One region of the Janthinobacterium sp. LS2A genome, then DNA from elsewhere that is predicted to be linked to it. Evidence: predicted binding sites of a transcription regulator. Region 1 holds the regulator's gene; each other region holds the start of a gene.
The links. Region 1 encodes LexA, which represses DNA repair genes until DNA is damaged. Its sites were predicted from a motif close to ACTGTATNNNNATACAGT; they were not measured.
Positions count from the first base shown of each region.

Region 2: V3C40_RS08220 (DNA topoisomerase IV subunit B) is a predicted target of LexA. The motif match lies at 3,122-3,139, and genes of this name have one in related genera.
Region 3: imuA (translesion DNA synthesis-associated protein ImuA) is a predicted target of LexA. The motif match lies at 3,094-3,111, and genes of this name have one in related genera.

Region 1 covers NZ_JAZHPB010000007.1:72,014-77,740, reverse strand. Annotated here, with positions in the region: gene purF (amidophosphoribosyltransferase) at 1-531, shown strand, start outside; gene V3C40_RS19890 (cystathionine gamma-synthase family protein) at 638-1,879, shown strand; gene lexA (transcriptional repressor LexA) at 1,950-2,585, opposite strand; gene rpsF (30S ribosomal protein S6) at 2,861-3,250, shown strand; gene priB (primosomal replication protein N) at 3,271-3,579, shown strand; gene rpsR (30S ribosomal protein S18) at 3,595-3,885, shown strand; gene rplI (50S ribosomal protein L9) at 3,913-4,368, shown strand; gene V3C40_RS19860 (replicative DNA helicase) at 4,504-5,727, shown strand, end outside.
Region 2 covers NZ_JAZHPB010000002.1:522,517-528,243, forward strand. Annotated here, with positions in the region: gene kdpB (potassium-transporting ATPase subunit KdpB) at 1-851, opposite strand, end outside; gene kdpA (potassium-transporting ATPase subunit KdpA) at 861-2,666, opposite strand; gene kdpF (K(+)-transporting ATPase subunit F) at 2,666-2,755, opposite strand; gene V3C40_RS08220 (DNA topoisomerase IV subunit B) at 3,218-5,215, shown strand; gene V3C40_RS08225 (molecular chaperone HscC) at 5,215-5,727, shown strand, end outside.
Region 3 covers NZ_JAZHPB010000007.1:206,262-211,988, forward strand. Annotated here, with positions in the region: gene V3C40_RS20450 (alpha/beta hydrolase family protein) at 1-90, opposite strand, end outside; gene V3C40_RS20455 (glutathione binding-like protein) at 160-864, opposite strand; gene V3C40_RS20460 (Y-family DNA polymerase) at 946-2,433, opposite strand; gene imuA (translesion DNA synthesis-associated protein ImuA) at 2,363-3,073, opposite strand; gene V3C40_RS20470 (putative Na+/H+ antiporter) at 3,280-4,545, shown strand; gene V3C40_RS20475 (GNAT family N-acetyltransferase) at 4,598-5,727, opposite strand, start outside.

The sequences.
Region 1 (5,727 bases):
CGTACCTTCATCATGCCGGGCCAGGCGGCGCGCAAGAAATCCGTGCGCCAGAAGCTCAACGCGATCCCGTCCGAATTCAAGGATAAAGTGGTGCTGCTGGTCGACGATTCCATCGTGCGCGGCACCACCAGCCGTGAAATCGTGCAGATGGCGCGCGAAGCGGGCGCGACTAAGGTCATCTTCGCTTCGGCCGCGCCACCGGTCATCTACCCGAACGTGTACGGCATCGACATGCCGACGCGCGACGAGCTGATCGCCTACGGCCGCACGACGGAAGAAGTGTGCCGTGAAATCACGGCCGACTACCTGGTCTACCAGGATATCGGCGCGCTGAAGCAGGCGATCGCCGACGTTAACCCGGCCCTGACGAACTTTGAGGCATCGTGCTTCGATGGCGTGTACGTGACGGGCGACGTGTCGCAGGAATACCTGGACCGCCTGGAATATGCGCGCCACCATCCGAAGGCGGCAGCGCCCGAAGATACGCCGCGTTCCCAGCTGAACCTGAACCTGGCGACAACGGAAGCATAAGTACCTGCCCGGCCGATGCCGGGCTTTTTTTCGGGGTTGGATCTTCAGGTCTGACCCCGGCATTTGCCTTGGGTTACGCGGCAAATCGAACTCCGGAACTTCCACCATGACCAACAAAAAAACCTACGGCTTCACCACCACCATCCTGCACAACGACCGCCGCAAGGGCATCGAGCACGGCTCGCTGCACAAGCCCGTGCACACTTCCGTTGCCTTCGGTTACGCCGATGCGCGCCAGCTCGCGTCCGTGTTCCAGGGCAAGGAGCCGGGCTTCCGTTATGGCCGCCAAGGCAACCCGACCGTCTCCGCGCTGGAAGACAAGGTCAACAAGATGGAAGACGGCGTGGCGACTTTGTGCTTCGCCACCGGCATGGGCGCCATCGGCGCCGTGGTGCAATCGTTGCTGCGCGCGGGCGACCATGTCGTGTCGTCGGCCTTTTTGTTTGGCAACACCAACAGCCTGTGGCAAACAGTGACGGGGCAGGGCATGGCCGTGTCGTTCGTCGACGCTACCGATGTCGCCAACGTGGCTGCCGCCATCACGCCGGCCACGCGCATCGTGTTTGTGGAAACCATCGCCAATCCGCGCACGCAAATCGCCGACCTGAAGAAAATCGGCGACCTGTGCCGCGAGAAGGGCATTTTGTATATCGTCGACAATACGATGACGACGCCATATCTGTTCCGCCCGAAAGCTGTGGGCGCGGGCCTGGTGGTCAATGCCTTGACGAAATCCATCGGCGGCCACGGCAATGCCCTGGGCGGCAGCTTGACGGACACGGGCGTGTTCGACTGGACGCAGTATCCGAACATTTTCGAGAACTACAAGAAGGCGGCGCCCGCGCAGTGGGGCATCGCGCAAATCCGTGCCAAGGCTTTGCGCGACTTCGGCGCCTCGCTGGGGCCGGAAGCTGCGCATCATATCGCCGTCGGCGCGGAAACCATGGCCTTGCGCATGGATCGCACCTGCTCGAACGCTTTGGCGCTGGCCACCATGCTGCAGGCGGATCCAAGAGTGGCGGCCGTGCATTATCCTGGCCTGGCGTCGCACCCGCAGCATGCGCTGGCCACCGACTTGTTCCGCAGCTATGGCTCGTTGTTCAGCTTTGAGCTGAAAGATGGCATCGACTGCTTCGATTTCCTCAATCGTCTCAATCTTGCCATTCCCGCCAGCAACCTCGGCGACACGCGCACCCTGGTCATTCCCGTCGCCCACACGATTTTCTACGAGATGGGTGCCGAGCGCCGCGCCAGCATGGGCATCGCCGAATCGCTGATCCGCGTGTCCGTCGGTATCGAGGATGAAGCAGACTTATTGGAAGATTTCAGCAGCGCACTGGACGCATAAGCAGCCGCGCACCATGTAAAAAGGGCCGCGATAGTCATGCTGTCGCGGCCCTTTTTTTACGTGCGGCAGTTTAATGCCAGCTGCGCATCAGTCCGACGGCGAGGCCTTCCAACGCAAACTCGTCTTCGGGCGACACGGTGATCACCTTGAAGTCCGGATTTTCCGGCAGCAGTTCGATGACGGAGCCCGTCTTCTTGTAGCGCTTGACGGTGACTTCGTCGCCGATGCGGGCGACGACGATCTGGCCATTCTTGGCGCTGTCGACCTTTTTCACGGCCAGCAAGTCGCCATCCATGATGCCGGCGTCGCGCATGGACCAGCCGCGCACCTTCAGCAGGAAGTCGGGTTTGGCCGAGAACAGGGCCGGGTCGACGTTGTAGCTCGCTTCCAGGTTTTCCTGGGCCAGGATGGGCGAGCCTGCCGCCACCCGGCCGATCAGGGGCAGCGACATCAGCAGGGCTGCCGGCACTTTCGACGGCGGCGCTTCGGCGGCCGCACCGATCAGGCGGATGCCGCGCGAGGTGCCGGGCGAAATCTCGATCGCGCCCTTGCGGGCCAGGGCCTGCAAATGCTCTTCGGCCGCATTGGCCGATTTGAAACCCAGTTCATTGGCGATTTCGGCACGGGTGGGAGGAAAGCCCGTGTTTTCAATCGCGTCCTTGATCAGGTTCAGGATTTGTTCTTGTCGTGCTGTCAGCTTGATCATGAGCGGTGGGTGCATACTAAAATGCTGTCTATATGAACAGTCTGTATTTTTGTACAGTATCGCCCACTATGCAAGGGGATTTCCGTGTTTTGGGCGAATTTCGCAAGAAATACTTGTCCGCGGCCGGAAAGCACGGCGGCGCACGGGCTTTTCAGGCGCTTGTGGAAGGAATGATTGAAACGTTTGCAAAAGACGGTTATAATCTTCGGCTGACCTTCCCACACCCGTCTTGACGCCGGGGTGGGCGATTATCAATCCGACCTGAAGGAGTTTGCATGCGTCATTATGAAATAGTCTTTATCGTCCATCCGGACCAAAGCGAGCAAGTGCCCGCGATGATCGAACGCTACAAAGCCAGCGTAACCACCCGCGGCGGTTCGGTTCACCGCGTGGAAGATTGGGGCCGCCGTCAAATGGCTTACTCGATCCAAAAGCTGCCTAAAGCACACTACATCTGCCTGAACATCGAATGCGACAACGAGACCCTGGTCGAGTTGGAAACAGCATTCAAATTCAATGATGCCGTGTTGCGTCACCTGACCGTTAAAATGAAGAAAGCTGAAACAGCTCCTTCGCCGATGATGAAATCGGTACAACGCGAAGACGCGGCCAAAAGCCACCGCACCGAAGCACCAGCAGCCGCTCCAGCCGCAGCAGCAGCTTAATTCTTGACCAGGATCGTGCGCTGAACCAGCTACAAGTAACCGCCATCATTGCCGAGCGCGAAATATTGCGCTATACCCCGGCAGGGCTGCCGATTGTGAATGCAGTATTGCAACACAGTTCGCAGCAGATGGAAGCAGGGATTGCCCGTTTGACCGAGTTTGATGTTGCCGCCCTAGCCGCTGGCGAAATCTCAGGCAGGTTCAGTCAGGCAAGCTTGGGCGGGGTGTATCAGTTCACGGGTTTCCTGGCCAGGAAGAGCCGCAACAGCAAGAGTTTGGTGTTTCACATCATTGATTTTAGTGCAGTCACCCCGACTAGCGCATTTTAGATACAGGAGCCTGACATGGCATTCGGTAAAAAGTTCGACAAAAATAAGCTCAAGCTTAAAGAAAAACGCAAACAGCAAAACCCGTTGTTCAAACGCAAGAAGTTCTGCCGCTTCACCGCAGCTCACGTTGAGCAAGTCGACTACAAAGACGTCGACACGCTGAAAGACTTCGTCCAAGAAAACGGCAAGATCATGCCAGCACGCCTGACCGGTACCAAAGCGCACTACCAGCGCCAAGTTGACACCGCAATCAAGCGCGCTCGCTTCCTCGCGCTGCTGCCATACACCGATCTGCACCACGCTTAATCGGTCAGATATTCCTGGAGAAGAACTATGCAAATCATTCTGTTAGAAAAAGTTGTTAACGTCGGTAACCTCGGCGAAGTCGTCAAAGTCAAAGACGGTTACGCACGTAACTTCCTGATCCCGCAACGCCTGGCACGTCGTGCTACGGCAACCGCTGTGGCTGAATTCGAAGTCAAGCGCGCCGAACTGGAAAAAGCTGCTGCCGCCAAACTGGCCGCATCGCAAGCCCAGGGTGAAAAACTGAGCGGCCTGACCGTTCAAGTTGCTCAAAAAGCTGGTGTTGATGGCCGTCTGTTCGGTTCCGTCACCAACTTCGACATCGCTGAAGCGCTGACCAAGCAAGGTTTTGCTGTTGAAAAAGCACAAATCCGCATGCCTACCGGCCCGCTGAAGATCGTTGGCGAGCACAACGTTTCGGTTGCTCTGCACACCGACGTGGTCGTGGAAGTTGTTATCGCTGTCGTTCCAGACGCGAACGCGTAATTGTCTGCGGGCCTGGCCCGCAAGCATTGCCGCACTATGAAAAGCCGGGTTCGCCCGGCTTTTTTGTGGCCTTTTTTTCGCTCAATTTCAGCCCTTTATTTTTGCCATCACGCCGAAGCGGGTATAATTCGCGCCATGAACGCCCCCTCTGATCCGCAACTGGATTCCCTCCGTATTCCGCCGCATTCGATCGAAGCAGAACAATCCGTCATCGGTGGTCTGCTGCGCGACAATGCCGCGTATGACCGCATCGCCGACTTCATGCATGCGGAGGATTTCTATCGCTATGACCATCGCATCATCTTCGAGCAAATCGTCAAGATGGTTAACGCTTCCAAGCCAGCCGATGTCATTACTGTTTTTGAAACCCTGACCCAGCTCGGCAAGGCCGATGACGTGGGCGGACTCGCTTACCTGAACGCCATGGCGCAAAACACGCCATCGGCCGCGAACATCCGGCGTTACGCCGAGATCGTGCGCGACCGCGGCGTGCTGCGCAAGCTCATCACCGTCGCCGACGATATCTCCGGTACGGCCTTCAGCCCGCAAGGCAAGGAAGTCAAGCAGATGCTTGACGAGGCCGAATCGAAGATTTTCGCCATCGCCGAAGAAGGCGCGCGCGGCGCCCAGGGCTGGACCGCCATCCAGCCCCTGCTGACGCAGGTGGTCGAACGCATCGACGAACTGTACAGCCGCGACAACCAGAGTGAAATCACGGGCGTGCCCACCGGTTTCATCGACCTCGACCGCATGACCTCCGGTCTGCAGCCGGGCGACCTGGTAATCGTGGCGGGCCGTCCTTCGATGGGCAAGACGGCGTTTTCCGTCAACATCGGCGAAAACGTGGCCATCGACAGCGGCTTGCCCGTGGCCGTGTTCTCGATGGAGATGGGCGGCGCCCAGCTGGCCATGCGTATGCTCGGCTCCGTCGGACAGCTCGATCAGCACCGTTTGCGTACTGGCCGCCTGAACGACGAAGACTGGCCGCGCCTGACGAATGCGATCCAGAAGATGAACGACGCGCAGCTGTACATCGATGAAACGCCAGCGCTCAATTCCATCGAATTGCGCGCCCGCTCGCGCCGTTTGTCGCGTCAATGCGGCAAGCTGGGCCTGATCATCGTCGATTACTTGCAACTGATGTCGGCCAATACGCCGGGCGACAACCGCGCCACGGAGATTTCCGAGATTTCGCGGGGCTTGAAAGGCCTGGCGAAAGAACTCGGTTGCCCCGTGATCGCGCTGTCCCAGCTGAACCGCTCGCTGGAACAACGCCCGAACAAACGTCCTGTCATGTCCGACTTGCGCGAATCGGGCGCTATTGAGCAGGATGCCGACGTGATCCTGTTCATTTACCGC
Region 2 (5,727 bases), on a different contig from region 1:
ACGCCGATGGCGGACAGCAAACCGCCGATGGTGGTCGGAATCAAGCACACGAGCAGCGCGATCAGCACCGTGATCGTCACGGGCGTGCCGCTGCCGGCCGCCGCCACGGAAAACAGCGAATACGGCAGCAGGGTCACGGTGACGATCAGGAAGACGATCGACAGGGCCACGAGCAGAATCGTCAGGGCGATCTCGTTCGGCGTCTTCTGGCGCTTGGCGCCTTCGACCATGGCGATCATGCGGTCGATGAAGGCTTCGCCGGGGTTGACGGAGACGCGCACCAGCAGCCAGTCGGACAGCACGCGGGTGCCACCCGTCACGGCGGAAAAGTCGCCGCCCGATTCGCGGATGACGGGCGCCGATTCGCCCGTGATGGCGCTTTCATCGACGGAAGCCACGCCGGCCGTCACTTCGCCGTCGGCGGGAATCACGTCACCCGCTTCGACCAGCACCGTCATGCCCTTGCGCAGGTCGGTGGCCGGCGTGGGCAGCCAGGAAGTGCCGTATTTCGGCGTTTGCATTTTCTTTGCCATCACCGTTTGCTTCAGGGCGCGCAGCGAGGCCGCCTGCGCCTTGCTGCGGCCTTCGGCCAGCGCTTCGGCGAAGTTCGCGAACAGCACGGTAAACCACAGCCACACGGCGACGGCGACGATGAAGCCGAATGGCGCTTCGCCCTGGCCGCCGCTGATCCCGGCCTGGGTCGCCAGCAGGCTCGTGATGATGCTGCCGACATAGACGACGAACATCACGGGGCTGCGCCACTGCGTGCGCGGGTCGAGTTTTTTGAACGCATCGACGACGGCGGGGCCAATCAGTGCGGAATCGAACAAAGTCAGGCTTGTGCGTGACATGGTAGCCTCTTATTTGATGAAAAGTTGCAGGTGTTCGACGATCGGGCCCAGGGCCAGCGCGGGAACGTAATTCAATACACCGACGAGCACGACGACGCCGATCAGCAGGCCGATGAACATGGGGCCGTGCGTGGGCATGGTGCCGGCATTGGCCGACAGGCGCTGCTTGGCCGCCAGCGAACCGGCCACCGCCAGCACGGGCACGATCACGCCGAAGCGGCCGAACCACATGGCGATCGCCAGCATCACGTTATAGAACGGCGTGTTGGCGGACAGGCCGGCAAACGCGCTGCCGTTGTTGTTGGCGGCCGATGTGAACGCGTACAGGATTTCGGAAAAACCATGCGCGCCCGGATTGGCCACGCCGATCTTGCCCGGTTCGACCATCACGGCGATCGCCGTGCCCGTCAAGACCAGGGCTGGCGTGATCAGGATGGCCAGCGAGACCATCTTCATTTCATAGGCCTGGATTTTCTTGCCCAGGTATTCAGGCGTGCGGCCTATCATCAGGCCGGCGATGAAGACAGCCAGGATGGCGAACATCAGCATGCCGTACAGACCCGTGCCCACGCCGCCGAAAATCACTTCGCCGAACTGCATCAGCAGCAGCGGCACCATCCCGCCCAAAGGCATGTAGGAGTCGTGCATGGAATTGACGGCGCCGCACGATGCGGCCGTCGTCACGGCCGCGAACAGGGTCGAGGAGCTGATGCCGAAGCGCGTTTCCTTGCCTTCCATATTGCCGCCCGATTGCAGGCTGCTGGCCTGCTGGTCCACGCCCAGCGCTTGCAAGGATGGATTGGCTTGCTGCTCGGCGCTCATCACGCCGGCCGTCATGACGACAAAGATCACGGTCATGGCGGCCAGCACGGCCCAGCCCTGGCGCATGTCGCCCACCATGCTGCCAAAGGTGAAGCACAGGCCGGCGGGAATGATGAAGATGGCCAGCATCTGCAGGAAGTTCGACAGGACGGTCGGGTTTTCATACGGGTGCGAGGAATTGGCGTTGAAGAAGCCGCCGCCATTCGTGCCCAGCAGCTTGATCGATTCCTGCGACGCGACGGGACCCATGGCGATCGTCTGCGTCGTCGCCACTTGCGCTTCCATCACAGGCTTGCCGGCCGCATCCAGCACGGGCTGGCCGTCGGCCGTCATTTTCGGCGTTTCATACGCCACGTGGTCGAGCAGGGTCACTTCCTTGTAGGCGGAAAAATTCTGGATCATGCCTTCGCCCATGAAGACGACGGACAGGGCCAGCGACAACGGCAGCAGGATGTACAGGGTCGAGCGCACGAGGTCGACCCAGAAATTGCCGATCGATTTGCCCGAGCGCGAGGCGAAGCCGCGCACCAGCGCGAAGATCACGGCGATGCCGGTGGCCGCCGAAAAGAAGTTCTGGCATGCCATGCCCAGCATCTGGGTCAGGTAGCTCATGGTCTGTTCGCCGCCATAGCCCTGCCAGTTGGTATTGGCGACGAAGCTGACGGTGGTATTGAACGAGGAATCGGGGCTGACGGCGCCCAGGCCCTGTGGATTCAACGGTAAAAAGCCCTGCAGGCGCTGCAGGCCGTAGACGAAGACGGCGCCCACGGTATTGAAGACGATCAGGGCGATGGCATAGCTTTTCCAGCCCATGGCCTTGTCGGCGGGCAGGCCGGACCAGCGGTACAGCAGGTTTTCCAGCTTTTGCAGCCAGCCCAGGCCGCGCACGGGCGCATCGCCGGCCACCTTGGCCATGTACAGGCCCAGCGGATAGCCGGCGGCCAGCAGCACGGCCAGGAAAGCCACCAATAACAGTATCGATTGCGTCGTCATCACAGTTCCTCCGCCTTCAGCAGCGCCACCAGCAGGTAGACGAGCAAACCAGCCGAGACGACGGCGCCCAGCACATAAAACGCGTTCATTTGACGCTCCCTAATTTGTCGCAGGCGACGGCGAAGCCGGCCGCCAGGACGAAAAACACGGCAATCAAGCCGAGATACACGAGATCCATTCCCACCCTCATTCAGGTTTGTTTTGATAGTGAGCAGATTAGCCAAAAGGGTCTAAAAAATTCGTAAAGACTGGGGAGGCGCATGTAAACAAGATGTAAAAACGGGGGCTTTACCGCATAAAATCCAGCACAATTGGCGCAAAACCACGCCTGAGGCGCACTGTTGTTGCCCTGGAGTAGCGCTATTGCTCGCGGGACAAGATAGAATGCGCGAGCGTCCGCACAAGGACGCTTGGCCTGCCGCACTGCCCTCCCCCAGTGACGCTGGACGGGATATACTGTATATTCATACAGTTATCGCCGCCGCTGTCATTGCGCCCGCAGTGCCCTGGCCTGGCGTTCCAACCACTGTCTTTACTTAGCTTGAACACGTATGGCCACTAAAAAACCAGCATCCGACTACAGCGAATCATCCATCCGTGTCCTGAAGGGACTGGAACCCGTCAAGCAGCGCCCGGGGATGTACACCCGCACTGAAAATCCGCTGCACATCATTCAGGAAGTGATCGACAATGCCTCCGACGAGGCACTGGGCGGTCATTGCACGCACATCGCCGTCACGCAAAACACGGATGGCAGCATCACCGTGGAAGACAATGGCCGCGGCATTCCCGTCGGCCTGCACCCGGAAGAAGGCGTGCCGACCGTGGAAATCGTGTTTACAAGGCTGCACGCGGGCGGCAAGTTTGACAAGGGTTCGGGCGGCGCCTACGCGTTCTCGGGCGGCTTGCACGGTGTCGGCGTGTCCGTCACCAATGCGCTGTCGACGCGCCTGGAAATCACCGTCTGGCGCAAGGAAAGCGACGGCAACGGCTTGCACCACATGGTGTTTGCGAATGGCGATGTGATCGAGCCCTTGAATTCCCGCCCCGCCCCACGCGACGGCAAGAAGTCCGGCACGCGCGTCACGGCCTGGCCCGATGCAAAATACTTTGATTCGCCGAACATCTCGCAAACGGAGCTGCAACGCCTGCTGCGCTCGAAAGCCGTGCTGCTGCCGGGCGTCACCGTCACCCTCACCAACGCGAAAACGGGCGACACGCAGACGTGGCAGTACGCGGAAGGCTTGCGCGGCTACCTGACCGAAACGCTGGCGCAGGTATCGAATGGCGAAACCCTGATTCCCCTGTTCGAGGGCGCGCAATACGCGGGTCCAGACTCGGAAGGCTTTGCCGAAGGCGAAGGCGCGGCGTGGGTGGTGGCGTGGACGGAAGAAGGCGCCATCGTGCGCGAATCGTACGTCAATCTGATCCCCACCTCGAATGGCGGCACGCACGAATCGGGCTTGCGCGACGGCCTGTTCGGCGCCGTGAAAAACTTCGTCGAAATGCACTCGCTGCTGCCGAAAGGCGTGAAGCTGCTGCCGGAAGACGTATTCGCGCGCGCCTCGTTCGTGTTGTCGGCCAAGGTGCTGGACCCGCAATTCCAGGGCCAGATCAAGGAGCGCCTGAACTCGCGCGACGCCGTGCGCCTCGTGTCGACCTTCACCAAGCCGCCGCTGGAACTGTGGCTGAACCAGCACGTCGACTACGGCAAGAAGCTGGCCGAGCTGGTGATCAAGCAGGCGCAGTCGCGCCAGCGCTCGCTGCAAAAAGTGGAAAAGAAAAAATCGTCGGGCGTCGCCGTCCTGCCCGGCAAGCTGACCGACTGCGAATCGTCCGACATCGCGCGCAATGAACTGTTCCTCGTCGAGGGCGATTCGGCGGGCGGTTCGGCCAAGATGGGCCGCGACAAGGAATTCCAGGCGATTCTGCCCCTGCGCGGCAAAGTCTTGAACTCGTGGGAGACCGACCGCGACCGCCTGTTCGCCAATAACGAGATCCACGATATCGCCGTGGCCATCGGCGTCGATCCGCACAGCGTGGGCGATACACCCGACCTGTCCGGCCTGCGCTACGGCAAAATCTGCATCCTGTCCGATGCGGACGTGGATGGCTCGCACATCCAGGTACTGCTGCTGACCTTATTCTTCAAGCACTTCCCGGTCCTGATCAACAAGGGCCACATCTGCATCGCCCGCCCGCCTTTGTACCGGGTCGATGCGCCCGCGCGCGGCAAGAAGCCGATCCAGAAAATCTACGCGCTCGACGACGGCGAACTGGTGGCTATCGAGGACAAGCTGCGCAAGGAAGGCGTGAAACAGGGCGCCTGGTCGATCTCGCGCTTCAAGGGCCTGGGCGAGATGAACGCCGAGCAGCTGTGGGAAACGACGATGAACCCGGACACGCGCCGTTTGCTGCCCGTGACCTTGGGTGAAGTCGACCACATGGCCTCGGCCTTGCGCTTCAATATGTTGATGGGCAAGGGCGAAGCGGCCGGACGCCGCGCCTGGATCGAAGAACACGGCAATGAGGCGGAGGCGGATATCTGATGATCATCGGCATCGACCTGGGCACCACCAACAGCCTGGTCGCCATCTGGCGCGACGGCAAGGCTTCCATCATCCCGAATGCGCTCGGTGAACACCTGACGCCATCATGCGTGAGCATCGATGACGACGGCACTGTGCTCGTGGGCCGAGCGGCGCGCGAGCGCCTGCAGACGCACCCGCAGCTGACGGCAGCCGTCTTCAAGCGCTACATGGGCAGCGAAAAGAAGATCGCCCTCGGCACGCAGCAATTCCGCCCGGAAGAACTGTCGTCGATGGTGCTGCGCGCGCTGAAGGAAGATGCCGAAGCCTTCCTCGGCCACAAGGTCGAGGAAGCAATCATCACCGTGCCCGCGTATTTCAGCGATGCGCAGCGCAAGGCCACGCGCATCGCGGGCCAGCTGGCGGGCTTGCGCGTGGAGCGCCTGCTCAACGAGCCGACGGCCGCCGCGCTGGCCTACGGCATCCGCGACAAGGAACAGGAAAGCAAATTCCTCGTCTTCGACCTGGGCGGC
Region 3 (5,727 bases), 130 kb from region 1:
GTAGGCGCGGATGGCGCCGTCGGGCGCATCGAGGCGCGCCGCCAGCACATGGCCGTGCGCGCCGGGAAAGTCTTGCCGGGTGGATTTCATTGTCTCAGATCAAAGCTGCCGCGCAGCGCGGCCGATGGCGCATTGTAGCGCTGTCCGGCCACGGCTGTTTTAGCCACGCGATGGTATGTCGAGCCCCTTGATAACGGCAGGCCGGGCCAGGAAAGCATCCAGCACGCGCTGCACATTCGGGAAGTTGTTAAAACCGACGAGATCGCCCGCACCGTAAAAACCCACCAGGCAGCGCACCCACGGGAAGATGGCGATGTCGGCAATCGTGTATTGGCTGCCCATGATCCAGTCGCGGCCCTGCAGGCGCTGCTCGAGCACGCCCAGCAAACGCTTGGCTTCGCCGAGGTAGCGTTCGAGCGGACGCTTGTCCTCGTAATCCTTGCCGGCGAATTTGTGGAAGAAGCCCACCTGGCCGAACATGGGGCCGATACCGCCCATCTGGAACATCAGCCACTGTATCGTTTCATAGCGCAGGCCCGCGTCCTGGGGGATGAACTTGCCCGTCTTTTCGGCCAGGTACAGCAGGATGGCGCCCGACTCGAACAGGGCCAGCGGCTTGTCATCGGGGCCGTTCGGATCGAGGATGGCGGGAATCTTGTTGTTGGGATTAAGCGACAGGAAGGCGGGCGATGTCTGGTCGTTTGTCTCGAAGCTGACCAGGTGCGGCTCGTACGCCAGGCCCAGCTCTTCCAGCAAAATCGAAACCTTGATGCCGTTCGGCGTCGGCAGCGAGTACAGCTGCAAGCGCTCGGGATGGCGGGCGGGCCATTTTTGGGTGATGGGGAAGTCGGAAAGCTGTGTCATGGATATCCTTTGTTTCAATGAAAGATGCGGCGCCGGGAAGCCAGTATAGCCAAGCATGGCAGTTTCAGCAGGACAGCCCATTCAGCCAAACAAGCCATGCAAAAACCAGCGCGGCGCGGCGTCTTCTCCACTGCCGGCAATGCGCTCGCGGTAGACCCAGTAATGGGCGTGGTCGAGGCCTTCGGCGATGAAGTAATCGCGCGCCTGCGACTGGCCCCACCAGCCCGCCTCTATGCGTTCGGCAACGGATACCATTTTCAAGGGCGAGCCATAAAACGGCCGGTGCTCGCGCATCAGCAGGGCGATGGGCTGGGCCAGCAGCCAGCCGGGACGGGGCATGCCGGGCAAGCCTGGCGGCAAGTCCGGCAGCGCGTTTTTTGCGCCGGCCTTGGCCGGCAGCGGCAGCCACTGGTTGGCCGCCTCGGGGCGGTAATCGGCGCGCGGCGCTGCCTGCAAGACATTGTCCGTGCCCAGGCGCGCCACCAGCAATTCCAGCAGGCGCTGGCGTTCCTGCGGCGTGCCGCCCGGCTCGGGAAACAGGCTGTCGCTGGGCGGCGCCATCGGCTGCACCTGCAGCGCTTCCAGGGTGAGGCCTATCACGGGCGCCTCCAGCACCAGCTGCGCCAGGCGCTCCTTGAGCAGGCGCACCAGATGCTCGTCGCGCCACACGGCCTCGCCCAACGCCAGGTCGATGACGGTGGGCGGGCGCGCCACCCTGCCCCGCTCGTGCGCCAGCAGCAGCTGGATGCGCTCGACGGCAAATTGCCGCGCGCACAGCCAGCCCGTCATTTGCTGCAGCAGGCGGCGCGCGCCGAACAGCAGCGCGTCCGCGTGCTCCACGCGGTCGAACAATTCCAGGCTGGCGCGGAACGTGGGCGGCGCTTCGAGCCACACGAACAATTCCGTGCTGTGGCCATGCGCATCGTCGAGCATATCGAGCAAGGCTGCACCGCAACGGCGCTGCAAGCCGGGCCGGGGCAAGTGGCGCAGCTGCCCCAGGGTGCGGCAGCCGATGCCCTCGAACCAGTCGAGGTAGGGGCGCGCGGGCGGCAGCAAGGCGCACGGCAGGCCGTCGAGGCGGCGGGTGAGGCTCTCCATGCCCAGCACGCGGCGCCGGCGCATAGCGGCGCGCGCCAGCAGCCAGGCGCCGCGCGCCGTGGGTGCGCACGACAACTGGGCCGTGTAGCCGAGCGCGCGCAAGCTGGCCTCGATGTGCCGACACAGGGCGCGCACGCCGCCGAACAGGCGCAAGCTGGCGCCCGCATCGACCAGCAGGGTCGCTTCCTCGCCTTGCGCCACCAGCGGTGAATATTGCAGCAGCGCCAGCGCCACTGCTTGCAAGGCTTGCGCTTCCAGTTCAGGCGAGCGCTCGTGCAGGCGCGCCTGCGGCGCCAGCATCAGCGCACCGGCGCGGCGCATGCCCGGCCGGATGCCGGCGGCCCGCGCCAGCGGCGACACGGCCATCACTTGCTCCTGCTCCAGCACCACGCCCAGGCTGTCAGCCGACCAGCGCGGGCAAAACACTTCGAGCGGGAGCCGGGGCAGGCACAGGCCGATCCAGAGTCGCATGGCGTCGCAATAATGAGGGAGGTTGCAGGGGCAGGAACAGGGGCGCGTCGCGCTGCGGTCCCCGGCGCTTGATGAAGCCGATCTCGATGCCGCCGGCGGCCGGGCGCACGGACAGGCGCAGCGGCGCCGGCGACGCATCCTGGACGCCGTGCAGCGGGCGCAGCATGCAGAACAGGGTGTTGCCGCTTTGCGCGGCCAGGTGCAGGCGGCGCAGGCTGTCGGCGCGCACGTGCGGCTGCCAGAACAGCAAGGCGCCGCAGGTACCGCTGCGCAAGATGTTTTCCGCCGCCCACAAGGCATCCTTGCTGCCGGCGCTTTTGAGCCACAGCAGTTGCGACGGCGCCAGTCCCTGCGCGGCCAGGGCCAGTGCCTGCGGCGGATGGGGCGGCTGCAGCAGCACGATGGGCAAGCCCGGCAGTTGCGCCAGCGCGGGGGCCAGCAGCCGCAATTCGCCGCTGCCCGGCTGCTGGACCAGCAGATCGATCAGGCTGCCGCTGGGCCAGCCGCCGCCGGGCAGCTGCGCGGACAGGGCGGCAAAACCCGTGTCCAGGCAGCGCGTGGCGCCCTGCCCCAGCTGCGATGCACGCCACAAGGACGGGTGCAAGGCTTCCGGCGAGGCCATCAATTGAGAATGTTGCATCATTGGATAGATAGATGAATACTGTATGCATATACAGTACTATCCAGCTCCACTTTTGGCAAGGTTTATCTGACTGCCGCTAGCGCAGGGGCCGCTCCGCCATGTCCGAAAAACCCCGTTTTCGGCATCGATTGCTGTACCATAAGCACTCTCCTTACCGGTTGGCAACGTACCAGCCGGCTTCCTCCGTCCATAAGGAAACGCATTTGACCACCATCCAAATCATCAGCGCCATCGTCTTCGGCCTTGCGCTCATCCACACCTTTGCCGCCAAGTCGTTTGAAACCTTGTCGCGGCGCCATCCCCGCCATGCGGGCCTGCTGCACTTGCTGGGCGAAGTCGAAGTCGTGTTCGGCTTCTGGGCCTTTATCCTGATCCTCATCATGGCCTTTGTCTCGGGCAGCGATGCGGCCATCGAGTATGCCGAGTCGCGCCATTACACGGAGCCCCTGTTCGTCTTTGTCGTCATGGTCGTGGCCGCCTCGCGCCCTGTGCTCGACGCCGTGCAGCGCCTGTTGAAAAGCGTGGCGCGCGTGATGCCGCTGCGCACGGAACTGGGCCTCGTCTGGCTGGGCCTCGCGCTCGTACCCCTGACGGGCTCATTGATCACGGAACCGGCCGCCATGACCCTGGCCGCGCTGATGCTGGCGCCGCAAATCTTCCGCCCGGGCATCCCTGAATGGCTGAAATACGGCGCGCTGGGCGTGCTCTTCGTCAACGTTTCCATCGGCGGCACCCTGACCTCGTACGCGGCGCCGCCCGTGCTGATGGTGGCCACCACGTGGAACTGGGACAGCGCCTACATGGCCAGCCATTTCGGCTGGAAGGCCGCGATCGCCGTGCTCGTCAACGCCACGGGCGTGAGCATATTGCTGCGCAAATATCTGCACAGCAACACTTCCGACATCAAGCCGAAGGCCGGCGATGTGGAAGCGCCAAAAGTGCCGCTGGCCGTCAGCCTCGTGCACATGATCGTGCTGGCCGGCGTGGTGACCCTGGCGCACCATCCCGTGCTGTTCATCGGCCTGTTTCTGTTCTTCCTCGGCTTCGTGCAGGCGTACGAACGCTATCAAAGCCCGCTGATCCTCAAGGAAGGCTTGCTGGTCGGCTTCTTCCTGGGCGGCCTGGTGGTACTGGGCGGCATGCAGCAATGGTGGCTGCAACCCATCGTTTCAAGCCTGAAGCCGCTGGCCCTGTTCTTCGGCGCCCTGGGCTTGACGGCAATTACCGACAATGCGGCCCTCACTTACCTCGGTTCGCTGATCGTCGGCATGACGGACGAAGCAAAATACATGCTGATGGCCGGCGCCGTGGCCGGTGGCGGCCTGACCGTCATCGCCAATGCGCCGAACCCGGCCGGCGTGGCCCTGCTGCGCCGCGGCTTCAAGGATGAATCGATCGGCGCCGTCGGCCTGCTGGCCGGCGCCCTGCTGCCGACGGCCGTGGCGGCCTTGGCCTTCCTCGCTTTGTAACGCTACTCACGGGGCGGCTGCCGGCCGCCCCCGCTTCCCTCAGTTTCCCGCCTCAGTTACCCTCATACACGAGGAAATGCAGCCGGTCATAGAACAGGCTGTAGGCATAATCGAATGTGCCCACGCTGCGAAAACCCTTGTGCAGATACACTTGCAGCGCTTCGCTCTTTTCCCACACCGTCAGGGTGATGCGCGCGCACCCCTTGCGGCTGGCCAGGTCGCGGATTTCATGGAACATCTGCCTGAATAAACCCTGGCCCCGGTATTTCTCGTCGATGGCCAGGCTGCTGACGAAACAGTCGTCGGCACGCGCATGCGCGAGCACGAAGGCGTCATACGCATCGTCGAGCGCCTTCATGTCGTCGCGGTAATAGGAGACGGCGCCGCAGGCCTGGAACTCGTCCATCGTCGCGGCCGTGAAAAAGCCGATGAAACGCCCGTCCTCGTCATGCAGGCCGTGGATGTGCGCCAGATACGGGTCGATGTTTTGCCGCCGCTGCAATTCGACGAATTGCAGATTCAATTTATTGCCGAACGAGCAGTATTCGAGGTAGCTGGTGGCAAACAGCAGCTTCGCCATGCGGTTCTTCGTCTCGTCGTCCAGCAGTTCGCCCGGCACCAGCGTGAGCGGTGCATGCGACAGCAGGTCCGCCTGCGCCTCGTCACCTGGCGGGGCCACATCGCTGACGGCCGGCATGCGGCTGCCGTGGCGGCCGACGGTCGGGCGCCAGAAAGCACCGGCGGCAATATGCTGCGAACGGTGGGCCAGCAGGTAGCGGCAAAAGACGCTATTCACGCGGTCGAGCTGCGGGTCGTCCGACAGCACCGAGTAATAGTGGAAATGGTCGATGTCGGCACGCAGCTGGGCCGCATACGCCATGCGCGGCACTTCCTCGATATCGAACACATCGACGATGTCGGGCAGGATCAAAGGATCGTCAAGCTGCCAGCCGATCTCGTCGAGCCGCGCCACGCAACGCGCATACGCGCGCCGTTCCTCGTCGCTCAAGGGAATGTGCATGTCGGTAATGATATCGTCCAGCAAGCGCATGCCGCGGATGCCGCCCGCCACCGCTTCGCGCGCACCGTCATACAGCACGCAATAGCGCTGGTAGAACTCGGCATGGCTGAGCACGGTCACGCCCAGGTTCTTCTTCCATTCCGCATAGAACTGGCCAAACA